2 regions of the Delftia sp. Lp-1 genome follow, and region 2 is predicted to be linked to the other one. Evidence: predicted binding sites of a transcription regulator. Region 2 holds the regulator's gene; the other holds the start of a gene.

Region 1 (5,217 bases), on a different contig from region 2:
CCAGCGCCATCTGTTCGAGCCCTTCTTCTCTTCGGAAAGCCGCTCCAGCGGCCTGGGCCTGTATATCTGCCGCGAGCTGTGCCAGCGCTACGATGCCAGCATCAGCTACCAGCGGCTGTCGCGGCCCACGCCGCACGGCCCTGTCGAGGGCAATGCCTTCAGCATCGTGTTCCGTGCCGGCCCGGCCTCGGCCCTGCCGGCCTCCCTGTTTGATCAGATTGTGGTGTGATGCCTTTGAACTCCCTGCCCGCTGCCGCATCGATCCTTGTCGTGGACGACGAGCCGGATCTGCGCACCCTCTATGAACTGACCCTTCTGCGCGAAGGCTACCGCGTGGAAACCGCCGCCAGCGTGGGCGATGCGCGCGAGCAACTGCAGACCCAGCGCTTCGACGTGGTCATCACCGACATGCGCCTGCCCGACGGCATGGGCATGGAGCTGCTGCAGGACCTGCGCAGCCAGCAGCGGCGCGAGCGCTGCGTGGTCATGACGGCCTACGGCTCCGCCGAGAACGCCGTCGAGGCCCTGCGCTCAGGCGCCTTCGACTACCTGACCAAGCCCGTGGACCTCAAGCAGTTCCGCCTGGTCGTGGCCTCGGCCGCCCAGGGCGTGGGCGGTGTGCCGGCCCCGGGCGTGATGCCGGCGCGCAGCCCTTCGGCCGCTCCCGCCGCCAGCCCGGTGCTCAACGGCAGCGGCGCACTGGACGCCATGGTCGGCGAGTCGCCCGCCATGCAGGCCGTCAAGCAGCGCATTGCCAAGGTGGCGCGCGGCATGGCGCCGGTGCTGGTGCATGGCGAGTCGGGCACGGGCAAGGAGCTGGTGGCCCGCGCGCTGCATGCCTGCAGCCAGCGCGCCCATGGTCCCATGGTGGCCGTGAACTGCGGCGCCATTCCCGAAAACCTGCTGGAGGCCGAGTTCTTCGGCGCGCGCAAGGGCTCCTATACCGGCGCCACCCAGGACCGCGACGGCTACTTCCAGGCTGCGCGCGGCGGCACCTTGTTTCTGGACGAGATCGGCGACCTGCCCCTGGCCATGCAGGCCAAGCTGCTGCGCGCCATCCAGGAGCGCCGCGTGCGCCCCCTGGGCTCCGCACAGGAGGAAGCGGCCGATGTACGCATCGTCAGCGCCACCCACCGCGATCTGGCTGCCGATGTGCAGCAGGGGCGCTTCCGGCAGGACCTGTACTACCGCCTCAATGTCATCGAGGTGCTGCTGCCCCCGCTGCGCGAACGCCGCGAGGACCTGCCTGCCCTGTGCCGCGCCCTGCTGGCACGGCTGTCGCAGGAATCCGGCCTGCCCATGCCCGAGATCGACGAGCGTTCAGTGCAGCAGATCGCCCGCCTGCCCCTGCCCGGCAATGTGCGTGAACTGGAGAACCTGCTGCACCGCGCCATCACGCTGGGCGAGGACGGACCGCTGCGCATAGATCCCGAGATGCAGCTGCCCTGCGGCACGCCACCAGCCCCGCCCGCACCGCCTGCATCCGCCTCGCCCTCTCCTCCGCTCTCGCCTTCGCGCCCCCTGCCGCAAGGCAGCCCGCTATCGCCAGAGCCAGCCGATGCCGACCTGCCCCGCGACCTGCAGGCCTGGCTGGACGAGCGCGAGCGCAGCATCCTGGTGCAGGCGCTGCAGGAAAACGGCTTCAACCGCACGGCCACCGCCGCGCGCCTGGGCCTGAGCCTGCGCCAGATCCGTTACCGCATCGACCGGCTGAACATCGCCCTGCCCGGCGATGCCAGCGCCGAGGCGGACGGAGGCGGCCATGGCAAGTCCTGATCCGCAGGCGCAAGCCACCCAGGCCCCGGCCTGGACCTGGCAAGGCGGCTGGCTGCAGCAGGCCCGCCACCTGCCCTCGCCCAACTTTGGCGAGCGCCCGGCCCAGGCGCTGGTCGATCTGGTCGTCGTGCACTCCATCAGCCTGCCCCCCGGCGAGTACGGCACGGGTGCGGTCCAGCAACTGTTCACCAACCAGCTCGACTGGGATGCCCATCCTTACTACCAGGGGATACGCGGCCTGGAGGTGTCGGCGCATTTCTTCATCACGCGCCAGGGCGAGGTCTGGCAGTTTGTGGACTGCGATGCGCGCGCCTGGCATGCAGGCGCTTCCTGCTGGCGGGGCCGCGACCGCTGCAACGACGACTCCATCGGCATAGAGCTCGAAGGCCTGGAGGGCCTGCGGTTCGAGCCGGCCCAGTACGCGGCGCTCGATGCCCTGTGCAACGCCATCGCGGCGCGCTACCCCGTGGCCCATCTCGCAGGTCATGAGCACATCGCGCCGGGCCGCAAATGCGATCCGGGCGCAGGCTTCGACTGGCACCGGCTGCGCGGGCTGCTGGCCCATCACCCCGCCACGGCGAACTGGCAGCTGCCGCCGGGCGCGGGCCAGCCCTCCACGTAAGCGCACACCCTCATCGCAGGCACCGCCAGGTCTTGCGCAAAATCCCGCTTGTCCACAGGCAGAGGACAAAGGCTGTGTCAATCCAGAAAGCAACCGATGTGGCGCGCCAGGCGCACGCAGCGGCTGCCTGATCATTTTTTACAAATTCACGCATGTGTCGCAGCCCCACTGTCCATGGGGCTTTCAGCGGTCCGACCGGCGCAGGGCCAAGGCTGCAGCGGCTTGCGGCGGACCATCGCCCGCAAGTCACGGCGCAGCGGGCCTTTGCTGCTATTGGCTTGTAGGTTGCGCACCCGTTTGGCGCAGCGCAAACAGCGGTTTTCCGGCTGTGAGTACCCCGTGTACATGAGACGGCGATACACTACAGGTAGTGCCCAGAAGCACGCTGGACACCATATCTAGTGTTCACAAGCTGTGCACACCCTGTGAAAACGGTGTGTACATCCGACCCCGATTCCATCTCCCAGCAAGCCTGCCCCAAGTGCAGGTCCGCGTCCGTTCTATCCACAAACACCCGTTGAGGAAACTCATGCAAGAAGCACTGAATTCTTTGGCTCCCGCTGCGCACGGTGATGCTGCCAATCCTTCCTCCGCCCATCACCTGTCCGTGCAGGACGGCTACCAGATCATCCGCCGCAGCGGCGATGTGGTGCCCTTCACGCCGCAAAAGATCGCCGTCGCGCTGACCAAGGCCTTCCTGGCCGTGCGCGGTGCCCAGGGTGCGGCCTCCGCCAGCGTGCGCGAGACCGTGGACGAGCTGACCCAGGCCGTGGTTCGCGCACTGCTGCGCTCGCGTCCGGGCGGCGGCACCTTCCATATTGAAGATGTGCAGGACCAGGTCGAACTGGGCCTGATGCGCGGCGGCCACCACGACGTGGCGCGCGCCTACGTGCTGTACCGCGACCGCCGCAACCAGGAACGTGCCGAGCAAAAGAAGGCCGCCGAGGCCGCAGCGGCTGCCGCCGCCGCACCGGCGCCCGTGCTGCATGTGACCGACAACGGCCAGCGCGTGCCGCTGGACCAGGCCCGCCTGCTGGCGCTGATCGAGGCGTCCTGCCGCAACCTCAACGCCGATATCCAGGCCGCCCCCATCGTCGCCGAGACGCTGCGCAACCTATACGACGGCGTGCCGATCGAAGAAGTCTTCAAGGCCTCCATCCTGGCCGCTCGCACGCTGATCGAGAAAGACCCCGACTACACCTACGTCACCGCCCGCCTGCTGCTGCACACGATCGTGCGCGAGGTCATGGGCCGTGACGTGCACCCGGCCGACATCCAGGCGGCCTACGCAGAGTACTTCCCCGGCTTCATCCGCAAGGGCGTGGACAACGAGCTGCTCAACCCCGAGCTGCTGAACTACGACCTGCCCCGCCTGGCTGCCGCCATCAAGGCCGAGCGCGACGAGCAGTTCGACTACCTGGGCCTGCAGACCCTGTACGACCGCTACTTCCTGCACGTGCGCAAGACGCGCATCGAGCTGCCCCAGTCCTTCTTCATGCGCGTGGCCATGGGCCTGGCGCTGCAGGAAGAGGACCGCAATGCACGCGCCATCGAGTTCTACGAGCTGCTGTCGTCCTTCGACTTCATGAGCAGCACGCCCACGCTGTTCAACAGCGGCACGCTGCGCTCGCAGCTGTCTTCCTGCTACCTGACCACGGTGCCCGACGATCTGGACGGCATCTATGAGTCCATCAAGGAAAACGCCCTGCTGTCCAAGTTCGCCGGCGGCCTGGGCAACGACTGGACGCGCGTGCGCGCCCTGGGTTCGCGCATCAAGGGCACGAACGGCGAGTCGCAGGGCGTGGTGCCCTTCCTCAAGGTGGTCAACGACACGGCCGTGGCCGTGAACCAGGGCGGCAAGCGCAAGGGCGCCGTCTGCACCTACCTGGAGACCTGGCACCTGGACATCGAGGAATTCCTCGAACTGCGCAAGAACACCGGCGACGACCGCCGCCGCACGCACGACATGAACACGGCGAACTGGATTCCCGACCTGTTCATGAAGCGCGTCATGGAAAAGGGCCACTGGACCCTGTTCTCGCCCTCCGATGTCGGCGACCTGCACGACCTCTTCGGCGCCGCCTTCGAGCACGCCTACAAGGCCTACGAAACCAAGGCCGACAACGGCGAACTCAAGCTGTTCAAGCGCATCCCGGCCATGGACCTGTGGCGCAAGATGCTGTCCATGCTGTTCGAGACCGGCCACCCCTGGGTCACCTTCAAGGACCCCTGCAACGTGCGCTCGCCCCAGCAGCACGCCGGCGTGGTGCACTCGTCCAACCTGTGCACCGAGATCACGCTGAACACCAGCGACACCGAGACCGCCGTCTGCAACCTGGGCTCGGTCAACCTGGCGCGCCACATCGTCGATGGCGCCATCGACCACGGCAAGCTGCGCAAGACCATCACCACGGCCATGCGCATGCTGGACAACGTGATCGACATCAACTACTACGCCGTGCAGAAGGCCAAGGACTCCAACCTGCGCCACCGCCCCGTGGGCCTGGGCCTGATGGGCTTCCAGGATGCGCTCTATGAAATGCGCATCGCCTACGCCAGCGACGCGGCCGTCGAGTTCGCCGACCAGTCGATGGAAGCCATCTGCTACTACGCCTACTGGGCCTCCACCGAGCTGGCCAAGGAACGCGGCCAGTACTCCAGCTACAAGGGCTCGCTGTGGGACCAGGGCATCCTGCCGCTGGACACGCTGAACCTGCTGGAGAAGGCACGCGGCGGCTATGTGGAAGTGGACCGCTCCTCGCGCCTGGACTGGGATGCCCTGCGCGCCAAGATCGGCCAGCACGGCATGCGCAACTCCA
Region 2 (5,217 bases):
GATCCGCAGCACCCAATCCAGGGTGTCAGCCTCACCGGCCTTTGCTTCGGCGAAGGCCGTTTCGGGTTGGTGCCCCTAGAAAGGAAAAAGCTATGCCAGCGTCAGGAAAATTTTTCGCCGCCGCGCGAACGTTCGCCATCGATGTGGCCAACGGTTTTCTTGCCATCATCCACAACAGCTTCGCCCTGCTGGGCCTTGCTGTGGCCTTCATGGCCATCACCTTGTTCGCCCGTCCTGACCTGCGCGATGCCGGAGAGAGCCAGCTGCGCTCCTGGCTGACCGCTCGCCAGATGGCCGAGCTGGGTGTTCCCGTCGAACTCGCTGCCAGCGATCGGGCGACGGCGACCAACCCCAAGAACCTGCCCAAGGAGCAGGCAGCCGTGGCCTTCTGGCTCAGCAAGAAGTACCGCGTGGCGCCTGAGCCGATCGCGGCACTGGTCAGCGAGGCCTATGACCTGGGCAAGGTCAACCGCCTGGACCCGACGCTGATCCTGGCCATCATGGCCATCGAGTCCAGCTTCAACCCGTTTGCGCAAAGCGCTGTCGGCGCGCAGGGCCTGATGCAGGTGATGACCACGGTGCATACCGACAAGTATGAGAACTTCGGTGGCCAGAATGCTGCCTTCGACCCGGTCAGCAATCTGCGCGTGGGCGTGCGCGTACTCAAGGAATGCATCGAGCGCGCCGGCTCCATCGAAGGAGGCCTGCGCTACTACGTGGGCGCAGCCAACCTGCCCACCGACGGTGGCTACGCCGCCAAGGTGCTGGCCGAGCACCAGCGCCTGCGCATGGCCGCCGGCCTGCGTGCCGTGCCTTTGATGACCGCCAAGGTGGATCAGCCCCGGCAGGCCGTACAGATCGCCTCCACCAAGCCGGCCACCCCTGTGGCAGAGGCCTCAGGCCCGGCAGCAGCGGCTGCGCCTGCAGCCGTGCCGGTCAGCTCGAGCAACACCTCTGCCCGCTCCGAGCAGGTGGCCCTTCAGTCCCAGGAGCCGGCGCTTTAGCCTGACTTCCCGGCATAGTGAGTGCACAGCTGGCCAAGGCCAGCTTTTTTCATGCCCGATCCAACTGCAGGTGGCCCACGCAAACGCCTTCTGCAACGCCCCTGCCAGGTCTTCGGCGCCACCGGCTCAGCTACACTAGCGGGGTACGCAACTGGCGATAGGCGCAGCCGCTTCACGCACCGCTGCCGCTGACGTGGAAACCAGCAGAAGGCCCGAGAAGGACCACCTTCTGTGAACCACCGGGGAGCGTACCGCCCAGCCTCCATGCGCACGCGGGATCTGGAGTGTTCCGCCGTTCGCCTGGGCAGCCCTTGGCCTCAAGGGAATTTCAAGTTCACAGGACTGCCATGTTTCAACGCACCAATACCGTCGAGAAGGTCGACGCCGAAGTCTTTGCCGCCATCCAGGCCGAGAACCTGCGTCAACAAGAACATATCGAGCTGATCGCCAGCGAGAACTATTGCTCGCCTGCCGTCATGGAAGCCCAGGGCTCCCAGCTCACCAACAAGTACGCCGAAGGCTATCCGGGCAAGCGCTACTACGGCGGCTGCGAGAACGTCGATGTGGTCGAGCAACTCGCCATCGACCGCGTCAAGAAGCTGTTCGGCGCCGAAGCCGCCAACGTGCAGCCTAACTCCGGCTCCCAGGCCAACCAGGCAGTGCTGATGGCCTTTGCCAAGCCCGGCGACACCATCATGGGCATGAGCCTGGCCGAAGGCGGTCACCTGACGCACGGCATGCCGCTGAACATGTCGGGCAAGTGGTTCAACGTGGTCTCCTACGGCCTGAATGCCGAAGAAGCCATCGACTACGACAAGATGGAAGCGCTGGCGCGCGAGCACAAGCCCCGCATCATCGTGGCCGGCGCATCGGCCTACGCCCTGGCCATCGACTTCGAGCGCTTCGCCAAGATCGCAAAGGAAGTCGGCGCCATTTTCTGGGTGGACATGGCCCACTATGCCGGCCTGATCGCCGCAGGCGTGTACCCCAACCCCGTGCCCCACGCCGACGTGGTCACCACCACCACGCACAAGAGCCTGCGCGGCCCGCGCGGCGGCGTGATCCTGATGAAGGCCGAGCACGAGAAGGCCATCAACAGCGCCATCTTCCCCGGCCTGCAAGGCGGCCCGCTGATGCATGTCATTGCCGGCAAGGCCGTGGCCTTCAAGGAAGCGCTGTCGCCCGAGTTCAAGACCTACCAGGAACAGGTCGTGAAGAACGCCAAGGTTGTCGCGGAAACGCTGACGGCACGCGGTCTGCGCATCGTCTCCGGCCGCACGGAAAGCCACGTCATGCTGGTGGACCTGCGCGCCAAGGGCATCACCGGTAAGGCGGCCGAAGCCGCGCTGGGTGCCGCCCACATGACGATCAACAAGAACTCCATCCCCAACGATCCCGAAAAGCCGATGGTGACCAGCGGCATTCGCGTGGGCACGCCCGCCATGACCACGCGCGGCTTCAAGGAAGAGGAAGCCCGCCTGACAGCCAACCTGCTGGCCGACGTGCTGGAGAACCCCGCCGACGAAGCCAACCTGGCCCGCGTACGCGCCCAGGTGGCCGAGCTGACGGCCCGCTTCCCGGTCTACGGCGCCTGAGTTGCACGCATAGAGGCCTGCCATGAAGTGCCCGTTCTGCAGCCATCCGGACACCCAGGTCGTGGAGACCCGCGAGGCCGAGGATGGGGGCTTCATCCGCCGCCGCCGCCAGTGCGGCGGCTGCGACAAGCGCTTTACGACCTATGAGCGGCCCGAGGTCAGCTTTCCCGCCATCGTCAAGAAGGACGGGCGGCGCATCGAGTACGAGCGCGCCAAGCTGCTGGGCTCGTTCAAGATCGCGCTGCGCAAGCGCCCCGTGAGCACAGAGCAGATCGATGCCGCCATCGAGCGCATCGAGGAGCGGCTGCGCAACCTGGGCGAGCGCGAAGTGCTCTCCAGCCGCCTGGGCGAGATGGTGATGCGCGAGCTCAAGCTGCTCGACAAGGTCGGCTACATCCGCTACGCCAGCGTCTACCGCAGCTTCGAGGATGTGGACGACTTCAAGAACGTCATGGATGAGGTGCGCAATCCCGGCTGATCAGGCCGGCAGGACGCAAGAAAGCCGCCCTTGGGCGGCTTTTTCTTTGGTAGCCTGGCAGTGCTCTCAGGGCGCGGCGGCAGGGATGGGAGCCAGGCCCGAATCCACGTCACCGCACTGTGCGCGGTGGCGCAGCGCATGGTCCATCACCACCAGGGCCAGCAGCGCCTCGGCGATGGGCGCTGCGCGGATGCCGACGCAGGGGTCGTGGCGGCCCTTGGTGATGACCTCGGTGCTCTGGCCCTGCACGTCGATGGATTCGCGCGGCGTAATGATGGAACTGGTGGGCTTGATGCCTATGCGCACTTCCAGGTCCTGACCCGTGCTGATGCCGCCGACGATGCCACCGGCGTTGTTGCTGCGAAAGCCTTCGGGACTCAGCGAGTCGCCGTGCGTGGTGCCGCGCTGGACCACGCTGTCGAAACCGGCACCGATCTCCACGGCCTTGACCGCATTCAGGCCCATCATGGCGTAGGCGATATCGGCATCCAGGCGGTCATACAGCGGCTGGCCCAGGCCCACCGGCATGCCGCTGGCCTGCACGCGCAGCGCAGCACCGCAGGAGTCGCCCGACTTGCGCAGCGCATCCATGTATTCCTCGTATTGGGACACATCAGCCACCGGTGCAAAGAAGGGGTTGTTGCGCACATGCTCCCAGCTCTCGAAGGGCAGGGACAACTCGCCCACCTGGGTCATGCAGGCGCGGAACTCGGTGCCGAACTTTTCCTTGAGCCACTTCCTGGCCACGGCACCAGCGGCCACCGTGGGGGCCGTCAGCCGTGCCGAGGAACGGCCGCCGCCGCGCGGATCACGGATGCCGTATTTCTGGAAGTAGGCGTAGTCGGCATGGCCGGGACGAAAGCTCTGCGCAATGTTGGAGTAGTCCTTGCTGCGCTGGTCGGTATTGCGGATCAGCAGCGCGATCGGCGTGCCCGTGGTGCGGCCTTCGTAGACGCCCGAGAGGATTTCCACCGCATCGGGCTCGTTGCGCTGGGTCACGAACTTGCTGGTGCCGGGGCGGCGGCGATCCAGATCTTGCTGGATATCCGCTTCGTTCAGCGCCATGCCGGGCGGACAGCCGTCGATGACGCAGCCTATGGCCGGGCCATGCGATTCGCCGAAGTTGGTGACAGTGAATAGGGTGCCGAAGGTGTTGCCGCTCATAGGCCGACGATTATGCCCGGGTAGCCCGCAAGCGCCGTGCCCGCGGCGGCGGTGCATTGCGCAGGCAGCCATCGCCCAGCGAGAATAAAAATAGCTATCGAATTGCAAATATTCATAGTTAAAATTGCAATCCACCCTTTTTCAACCCGCCTGCGGATCACCACGCTGGCACCAGCCGCAAACTGCGGGAGGTTCGTGAAATGCAGGCCTCTTACGACTCAACGCAAATCCAGGATCACGGCGACCATGCGGGCAGCACTCCACCGGCATCGCCAGGCCTTCAGCCCAAGGACGAGGAGCAGGACCTTCGCCCCTCGCTGCTGAATGTACTGCTGACATCGTCCAGCCCTGGCGATTTCAGAACCCGCAATAGGCTTGCCCAGGCCAAGCAGTACATGCGGGCCCGGCTCGACGACCCCGAGCTCAAGCCCTTGCAGGTGGCTCGGGACATGGGCATGTCGCTGCGCAGCCTGGCGCGGCTGTTTGCCACCGAAGGCCTGACCCCGAGCCGCTGGCTCTGGAACGAACGGCTGGCCCAGGCGCACCTGCTGCTTCGGGCAGACAATGCGCGGCGCGTGACCGATGTGGCGCTGGCCTGCGGCTTCACCAGCTTCTCGCACTTCAGCCGTGTCTTCAGACAGGCCTATGACGTGCCGCCCAGCGCCTTGCTCAAGCCCAAACGCCGCCGCGTGCACTGACAGGTCCTGCTGACCATCCGCTCGCTGTTCACGCGACTGTCTGCTTTGCGCCCTGCGCGCAAAGACAAAGGCCTCCGCCGCATTTTGCGTTCGGAGGCCTTGCTGCCCAATGTGAAACGGACGAAAGGTCGATATCGCCCCGACGATCAGTCCGCGCCCTGGCGCTCGCCCTCGGGCCAGTCGCGGATGTAGGCCTTGAGCATGCGGTTCTCGAAGTTCTGGCTGTCCACCACAGCCTTGGCCACGTCGTACAGGCTGATCACGCCCATGAGCATGCG

Evidence for each region. The regulator NrdR, encoded in region 2, represses ribonucleotide reductase genes. The targets are predictions, from matches to a motif close to CACNANATNTNGTG.
Region 1: a site for NrdR is predicted at 2,789-2,802, ahead of LGR64_RS16715 (ribonucleoside-diphosphate reductase subunit alpha). Genes of this name have one in related genera too.

The regions. Positions count from the first base shown of each region.
Region 1 is NZ_JAJALJ010000002.1:2,629-7,845, reverse strand. Features, by position in the region: gene LGR64_RS16730 (sensor histidine kinase) at 1-229, shown strand, start outside; gene LGR64_RS16725 (sigma-54-dependent transcriptional regulator) at 229-1,776, shown strand; gene ampD (1,6-anhydro-N-acetylmuramyl-L-alanine amidase AmpD) at 1,763-2,398, shown strand; gene LGR64_RS16715 (ribonucleoside-diphosphate reductase subunit alpha) at 2,928-5,217, shown strand, end outside.
Region 2 is NZ_JAJALJ010000001.1:1,251,420-1,256,636, reverse strand. Features, by position in the region: gene LGR64_RS05485 (lytic transglycosylase domain-containing protein) at 93-1,004, shown strand; ZMP/ZTP riboswitch at 1,142-1,317, shown strand; gene glyA (serine hydroxymethyltransferase) at 1,352-2,599, shown strand; gene nrdR (transcriptional regulator NrdR) at 2,622-3,077, shown strand; gene aroC (chorismate synthase) at 3,144-4,241, opposite strand; gene LGR64_RS05465 (helix-turn-helix domain-containing protein) at 4,442-4,939, shown strand; gene LGR64_RS05460 (CBS domain-containing protein) at 5,086-5,217, opposite strand, start outside.